2 regions of the Marinobacter sp. THAF197a genome follow, and region 1 is predicted to be linked to the other one. Evidence: riboswitches for the same ligand, from Rfam matches in the RefSeq annotation. Region 1 holds a riboswitch; the other holds the start of a gene.
What was found. Region 1 has a riboswitch for cobalamin ahead of FIV08_RS01090 (TonB-dependent receptor domain-containing protein). Riboswitches for the same ligand answer to the same signal wherever they lie in the genome.

Region 2: linked by a shared signal. The riboswitch ahead of FIV08_RS19395 (ribonucleoside-diphosphate reductase subunit alpha) and the one ahead of FIV08_RS01090 (TonB-dependent receptor domain-containing protein) in region 1 are both predicted to bind cobalamin.

Annotation. Positions count from the first base shown of each region.
Region 1 covers NZ_CP045324.1:243,388-247,577, forward strand. Annotated here, with positions in the region: gene cbiB (adenosylcobinamide-phosphate synthase CbiB) at 1-644, shown strand, start outside; gene cobD (threonine-phosphate decarboxylase CobD) at 641-1,705, shown strand; cobalamin riboswitch at 1,730-1,938, shown strand; gene FIV08_RS01090 (TonB-dependent receptor domain-containing protein) at 2,096-3,925, shown strand; gene FIV08_RS01095 (cobalamin-binding protein) at 3,955-4,190, shown strand, end outside.
Region 2 covers NZ_CP045324.1:4,201,645-4,205,834, reverse strand. Annotated here, with positions in the region: gene fmdA (formamidase) at 1-200, shown strand, start outside; gene FIV08_RS19405 (FmdB family zinc ribbon protein) at 206-559, shown strand; gene FIV08_RS19400 (DUF3047 domain-containing protein) at 620-1,282, opposite strand; cobalamin riboswitch at 1,462-1,660, shown strand; gene FIV08_RS19395 (ribonucleoside-diphosphate reductase subunit alpha) at 1,850-4,190, shown strand, end outside.

The sequences.
Region 1 (4,190 bases):
GCCGAGCGGTGTCCACGGCATTGACTGCGGGCGACGTTGACCAAGCCAGGAGAGCGGTGGGGTGGATTGTCAGCCGGGATGCAGCGGCGCTGTCCGACGAGGGGGTGGCCGCAGCTGCCTCGGAATCCATGCTGGAAAATGGTGCCGATGCGGTGTTCTCAAGTCTGTTCTGGTACCTGCTTGCCGGGCTGCCGGGTGTGGTTTTGCACCGATTGATCAACACCCTGGACGCCATGTGGGGCTATCGCAACTCCCGATTTCTTTACTTCGGTCGGTTTGCCGCCAGGCTGGATGACCTCATGAACTGGCTGCCTGCCCGGCTGACCGCCCTCACTTACGCGATGTTGGGAAGTACCCGGGTGGCGCTCCGTTGTTGGCGTACCCAGGCAAGAACCTGGGATAGCCCCAATGCCGGGCCAGTGATGTCCGCCGGGGCGGGCGCCCTTGGTGTGACCCTCGGTGGACCGGCGCCCTATGCCAACGGCATCAAGGAACGGCCAGTGTTAGGTCGTGGTCCCGGGGCCTCGGCAGCGACAATCGAAGGTGCCATTGCCCTGGTACAGCGTGGGGTAATGCTGTGGTTGTCGGTGCTATTCGTCCTCGCCCTTGCCTGCAGCTGGGTGGTGCGTGGAGGTGCAGGATGACGGCCTTCGACCTTCCTGAATCCCCGGAGCATGGCGGGCGGTTACAGGCTGCAATACAGCGTTGGGGCATTCCCCGCGAGCAATGGCTTGATCTGTCCACCGGCATCAATCCGGTACCCTGGCCGGTTCCGGCCATTCCACCGGAGGTATGGCAACGACTGCCAGAGCCGGACGATGGGCTGGAGGAGATCATCCGTTGCTGGGCGGGTGCGCCGGAACGGGCCAGTTGCCTGCCGGTGGCGGGATCCCAGGCGGCGATCATGGCCCTGCCTTCGGTGCGCACCAGGGCGCATGGTGTTGGTCGGGTGGCGGTGCCTGTGCCGGGATATCGCGAGCACGGTCATGCCTGGCGTCGCGCCGGTTTCGAGGTGGTGGCGATTCCTGAGCAGGCAACAGAACAAGACGATCTGACCTGGCTGGATTCTGTGGATGTGGTGGTGTGGATACAGCCGAATAATCCGACCGGGCAGCTGGTCGATCCGGCCCGTCTCCTGCTGTGGCACCAACGATTGCAGGCGCGTGGGGGCTGGCTGGTGCTTGATCAGGCCTTTGTCGAGGGAGAGCCCGGGTTCGGGTTGGAACCCTGGGCGGGCGCGCCGGGTCTGATACTTCTGCGATCACTGGGCAAGTTTTTCGGCCTGGCCGGGATTCGCGCCGGGGTAGTATTGGCCAGCCCGGAACTGGCCCGTGCGCTGGCTCTTGAATTGGGCCCCTGGACCGTCAGTGGCCCGGCGCGTTATTTGATGGCAAGAGCTCTGGCTGACAGGACATGGCAGGTGGAGGCGCGGGGCAGGCTGCAGACGTCACGGCTGCGGATGGACGGTCTGCTCAGGAAATCGGGCATGCCAGCAGCTACCGGCACGTTGCTGTTTCGCACGATCCATCACGAACACGCAGCATCAATAGCGGACGAGTTGGCTCATCGTGCCATCCTGGTCAGGCGTTTTGATGAGTCGTCAGCCTTGCGCTTTGGTTTGCCGCCCGATGAGTCCGGCTGGCAACGTCTGGGAAGTGCGTTGTCTGAATTAACATATCTCATTGACCACCCCCACCCTGGTTGATAGTCTTGCCGGCAATTTCAGGTGCTCTGAGCGTTCCAACCGGGCTGGCGATAGTCCGGCGAACGCAGTGAGTGAAACGGGAAGCCGGTGAGAGCCCGGCGCTGCCCCCGCAACGGTAATCAGGTGAAAGGCAATCCAATGCGCCACTGTGCCTCTGGCATGGGAAGGTGATTGCCCCGGAGCATCCGCTCCACCTGGAAGCCCGGAGACCGGCCTGGAATTTGGAGCCCATGAGTTCCAGACACCTACGTTGCGGAGGGCAGCGGCGGTGGGTGAACCGGCCAATGCAACTGATCGACGCCCCTCCACCCTCCGTCAATACAGACATTTCTCCTCCGCATTAATCAGTATCAACCGCACGGGTGAGTGCGGCGCGAAGCGAGTGAAGAAATGAAGCGTTCCCAAGTCTTGTCTGCCCTTGTGTTCATACCTTTTGCCCTACCGGCGACTGGTTCAGAATCTGAACCCGCCCCGGATACTCTCGAGCCTATTGTTGTAACTGCCACGCTTGGCCCCCGTACGGTGGGAGAAAGCCTGTCGTCGGTGACGGTCATCGAAGAAGAAACCATCCGTCGCGAGGCAGCTGCCGAATTTACCGATCTGCTGGCGGCGCAGCCCGGCATTGATCTGGTCACTAACGGGTCATTTGGCAAGAACACCAGTGTATTCACTCGTGGCACCGCGAATGATTCCACGGTCTTTCTGGTTGATGGTGTGCGCCTTCGCTCTGCTACCAGCGGTGGCGCGCCTTGGCAGTATTTTCCCGTTGATCTGGTCGAGCGTGTGGAAATCGTCAGGGGCCCCCGCAGCGCACTCTATGGCGCTGACGCGGTAGGCGGTGTCATTCAGGCATTTACACTGGATCCAAAGCATGGTGGCCGAGGGTGGGTTGAAACCGGAGCAGGCAATTTCAACACTCAGAAAACCAGTGCTGGCGCATCGGCGACTCACGGAGCAACCCGGTTCAGCCTCAGCGGGCTGCACAAGGAAACCGATGGCACCAGAATAGTGAAAGATGGCGAGGACAAAGGCTTTCGCAACACCGCCGGCGTCGGGCGTGTTGTGCATGAATTGCCGAGCGGAGGAGAGGCCAGTTTCGTCATAATGCAGTCAGAGGGCAATACTGAGTTTGACGGTGGCAACACGGATTTTATGATCCGGACCGTCGGCGTCACATTGAATACTCCTGTCAGTGATTATTGGGCGACGTCCATCCAGCTTTCCGAATCTGCTGACGAGCAAGAAAGCTTCCGCAGTGCCGGCGATTCTGTATTCAACACCAAAACCCGAACCGCACGATGGGAAAACACTTTCACCGCAGGCGTGCACGAGCTCGCAGTCGGGGGAGAGCTGCAATCCGACGAAGTGAAAAGCACCATCGAGTTCGATGAGAACAGTCGCACCAATGCCGCGTTATTCACCCAGCTGCGCTTAAACTTCGGCCCTTCCGATATTCAGTTGTCCTTTCGCGGCGACGACAACGAGGCCTACGGTCGACAGGAAACCGGCGGCATTGCCCTTGGCCACTCGTTTGACCGTTCCCACCGGGTACGGGTGAGTTATGGCACCTCTTTCCGGGCGCCTACGTTCAATGATCTTTACTATCCTTTGGAGATATTCGATTTCGGTGGCAGTTATGCCGGCAACCCGGACCTCAAACCGGAGGAAGGAGCGTCCGTGGAGTTGGGGCTTAGCGGTCGTTACGAACACTGGTACTGGGATGCCGCTCTTTATCAGCTGGACGTAGAGAATCTGATTGAACTCCAGAGCATCAGCGGTGATCTCCGGCCTGCCAACGTGAGTGAAGCCCGTATTCGTGGCGCGGAGCTGGCCTCAGGTCTGCGTTCGAATGGTTGGGATCTTGGGGTCAAACTCACCTTGATGGATCCGCGCGACCGTGAGACGGATAACCGCCTGCGTCGTCGCAGTCACCAATCGCTGAGGGTTGACCTGGACCGTCAAATGGGTGCCTGGAGCCTGGGAGGCACCGCTCTGGCCAGTGGTTACCGCTACGATGATGCTAATAATCAAAATCGTTTACCGGGCTACGTCACCTTCAACCTTCGTGCAGGGTGGGAATTTGCTCCGGACTGGACAGCACGGCTGACGCTTCAGAACGTTACGGATAAGGAATACGCGACGGCAACCCGATTTGATGGTTCAGGATACCTGGCGGCGGGCACCGCAGGGTTTCTTTCGGTTCGCTATGACTTCCGATAAAACTGCATAATCTTGCCGGGGAGGCGCCAGTGGGAAAGCTTAAGGGTGTGAGCATACTGCTCGGCTGGATGCTGTTGGCATCTCCGGCCCTGGCATCCTATGTCTGCGCCACGGATGATCTGGGCGAGGAGATATGCCTGGAACACCCGGCAAAACGCATTGCCGCACTTTCGCCTGGGGCGACAGAACTGGCATGGGCAGCGGGCGCCGGTGACCAGGTGGTTGCCGTGGTGGCTTACAGCGATTATCCCCCGGCAGCCCGAGA
Region 2 (4,190 bases), 310 kb from region 1:
GCAGGGCACAGGCTTACGCGATCCTTGGGTGTGCGCCGGTGGAGGGGCATATCAGCGGTGTGGTTGATATTCCCAACGCCTGTGCAACGCTCTGGCTGCCAACCGGCATCTTTGATTTCGACATCAACCCGTCAGCGGATGGCCCACAGAAGAAAGTCAGTGGCGGCATGGACGTGCCCCTGTCGAAAGACAAGGAGTAACCGACATGCCTGTGTATGACTACAAATGTCGGGAACACGGGTTGTTCCACCAGCTGGCCACCATGGAAGACTGTGCCAAGCCGGCGGAGTGCCCGACCTGTCAGGCGCTGTCACCCCGAGTCATAGTGCTGCCCCCGGAGATTGCCGCCATGGACCCGGCCAAACGATCGGCTCAGGACCGGAACGAGCGCTCGAAACACGAACCAGTGTTTTCGACTGCCGATCGCAGGGCACACGACAAGGAACACAGCCGAAGTTGTGGTTGCGGCTCACCGAAGCCGGGCAAATCCATGCTGTTCTACACCGCAGACGGTAAGAAAATGTTTCCCTCGATGCGGCCGTGGATGATCAGCCACTGACAACCGATTCGACGTTTCACGTGTTTGGCCCCGATACGGGGCCTTTTTTCGATACGCCATTCAGGGCTGCTCAAGCACCAGATCCCGATACCACGCTGTTGCCCGTTCACCGGTATTATCCGCATCCGACATGATGGCCACGCCAACAATGCGCGGGGGGTTCTCCCCGAACGCTTCCCGGTAATCCGCCACAATATCCCGTTCCACGGTGACCCACTCCCCGGTTTGCTCCGGGCCGGAATTGACCGCCACCATCATGGTCTGGTCGGTGAAGGCATTGGCGACAATGGATTGCTCTGGTAGCCGGTTGGCCCAGATGTAGTTCAGGGCATTACCCGGCAGGGACTCGCCAAACATCACCTCCACGGTTTTGCGCTTGGCCCGTTCAAAGAAGCCTGCTTTGTCGGGCTGAAATTCAAAGGCCACGTAGATTCGCGCCGGGTAGTCGTCGCCGGACTTTTTCCGGGCATCACCCTGGTCGAACACATTGGACACCTTCCATTGCCAGCGCAGAATCAGCGATTCGCCGGGTTCTAACGACAATCGGGCAATTAGGCCGGAGGCGCTGTTATCAGCAGTCGCCTTGACCACCTGAACACCGTCGTCCGTGACCAGCTCGTAGCGCGTGTGCCGGTCGATTCTGGGAAATTCCAGAGGTTCCCAACCATCAGATAATGAACTCATGGTGGAGAAGGGTTGCAGTAAAGGCGCCTGCGCCATCATCGCCGGGCTGGCCAATAGCAGAGCCAACACCCATGCAGTGACTGCCAGTGATGAACGCTTCATAGACTTGTCCTTTTGTTTTCGGGCCACTGCAGTGGCAGACAGCGGGCCTGCAATAAAGTGCCTTGTCAGTGGCTATTAGTCCGTATATAGTGACCAAATCCTTGGTTGACTACCATATGTTGTGATCATTCTCTGATCACTTCAGACATAAAGGTAGTCGGGAATCCGGTGAGAATCCGGAACTGACGCGCAGCGGTATTGGGGAACGAGCGTGGCATCAAGACACTGGCAAGCGCCGGGAAGTCGCCACGCAAGGCCGAACCAACAGGTTCACGCCCCTGAGTCCGAAGACCTGCCAGGGATAGACACTGCACCTTCGCGTTTCAAGGTGAGCAGGTAAGGATTATTGGCCACGGACGACACGGACACCCACGGACTACAAATATTCAAAAGATGGCAGCCCCATTTTTTGTCCGTGAAAGTCCGTGTCGTCCGTGGCCAGAAAGTCTTTTCTCCTGTGAACGCGAAGGTTGCACTAACAACGCGTGCACAAGGAGAAGCCCCATGTCTGCCACCGCTCTGGCCGAAGCCCCGGCCGCCGATACCCAGTCCCTTCAAGTTATTAAACGCAACGGCACCCTGGTTGGATTCAATCCCGCCAAAATCAGTGTGGCGGTGACCAAAGCGTTCCTGGCCGTGGAAGGCGACAAAGCCGCCGGTTCGGCCCGCATCAACGACGCCGTGCATCGGGTCACCGAACAGGTGGTGCAGGCCATCAGCCGGCGCCTGAAAGCCGGCGGTAAAGTGCATATTGAAGACATTCAGGACCAGGTGGAACTGGCCCTGATGCGGGCCGAAGAGCAAAAGGTGGCCCGGGCTTACGTGCTCTACCGGGAAGAGCACGCCCGCAAGCGCGCCATCGAAGAGCCCATGGAAGCGCACCCGCACCTGACCGTGAAAAAAGCCGACGGCAGCGTGGCGCCGCTGGACCTGGGCCTGATGAAGCTGCAGGTAGAACAGGCCGCCACCGGCCTGGACGGCATTGACGGCGAATCCCTGGTCGACGAAGCCCTGCGCAACCTGTACGACGGCATTGCAGAAACCGAAGTGCTCTCCGCCCTGATCATGACCGCCCGTGGCCGTATCGAGCAGGAGCCGGACTACAGCGCCGTCACCGCCCGGCTGTTGCTGGAACAGCTTCGCCTGGAAGCGGCTGAGGCCCTGGACCTGCCCCGCAACCAGCCGCTGGCAGAGGTTTATCCACAGGCCCTGAACGCGTTCATCCACGCCGGTATCCGCTACGAATTGCTGGACGAAGCCCTGGCCGCCTTTGACCTGGAACGCCTGGGCGCAGCCATCATCCCCGAGCGCGACCACCAGTTCGGTTTCCTCGGCCTGCAAACCCTGTACGACCGCTACTTCCTGCACTGGAACAAGGCCCGCCTGGAACTGCCCCAGGTATTCTTCATGCGAGTCGCCATGGGCCTGGCCCTGCGGGAAGACGACCCCAATGCCCGCGCCATCGAATTCTACAACCTGTTGTCATCTTTCGATTACATGGCCAGCACACCCACGCTGTTCAACAGTGGCACCCGCCATTCCCAGTTGTCCTCCTGCTACCTGACCACCGTCGGCGATGACCTGGAAGGCATTTACGGTGCCATCAGAGACAACGCCCTGTTGAGTAAATGGGCTGGCGGCCTGGGCAACGACTGGACCCCGGTGCGGGCGCTGGGCTCCCACATCAAAGGCACCAACGGCCAGAGCCAGGGCGTGGTGCCCTTCCTGAAAGTGGTCAACGACACCGCGGTGGCGGTGAACCAGGGTGGCAAGCGCAAAGGCGCCGTGTGTGCCTACCTGGAAAGCTGGCATCTGGACATCGAAGAATTCCTGGAGTTGCGCAAAAACACCGGCGACGAACGCCGCCGCACCCACGACATGAACACCGCCAACTGGGTGCCGGATTTGCTGATCGAACGCATGCGCGAAGACCGGGACTGGACCCTGTTTTCCCCCAGCGATGCGCCAGACCTGCACGACCTTTACGGCAACGCCTTCCGGGAACGCTACGAGCATTACGAAGCGCTGGCGGAGCAGGGTAAGATCAAACTGTTCAAGAAAATCCCTGCCAAACAACTGTGGCGCAAAATGCTCACCGTGCTGTTTGAAACCGGCCACCCCTGGGTTACCTTCAAAGACCCCTGCAACCTGCGTTCCCCGCAGCAGCACCAGGGCGTGGTGCACAGCTCCAACCTGTGCACCGAAATCACCCTGAACACCAGCGCCGACGAAATCGCCGTATGCAACCTGGGCTCGGTCAACCTGGCCGCCCACATCGCCAACGGCGAGCTGGACGTACAGCGCCTGGAACGCACCGTGACCACCGCCGTTCGCATGCTCGATAACGTCATCGATATCAACTTCTACGCCGTACCCCAGGCGAAGAACTCCAACCTCAAACACCGCCCCGTGGGCCTGGGCCTGATGGGCTTTCAGGACGCCCTCTACCAACTGGGCCTGCCCTACACCAGCCCGGAAGCCGTCGAGTTTGCTGATGTGGCCATGGAACAACTCAGCTACTTCGCCATCCGCGCCTCCGCCACCCTGGCCGGCGAACGGGGTGCCTATGAAACCTACGAAGGCTCCCTCTGGCAGCAAGGCATCCTACCCATCGATTCCATCAACCTGTTAAAGGAGAACCGTCGGGAAGGGGACCTGTCGCTCAACACCAACAGCCGCCTGGACTGGACACCGGTGCGCGAGCTGATTGCCAAACACGGCATGCGCAACAGCAACGTCATGGCCATCGCCCCCACCGCCACCATCTCCAACATCGTCGGTGTGTCTCAGTCCATCGAACCGGCGTACCAGAACCTGTTCGTGAAATCGAACCTCTCTGGCGAAT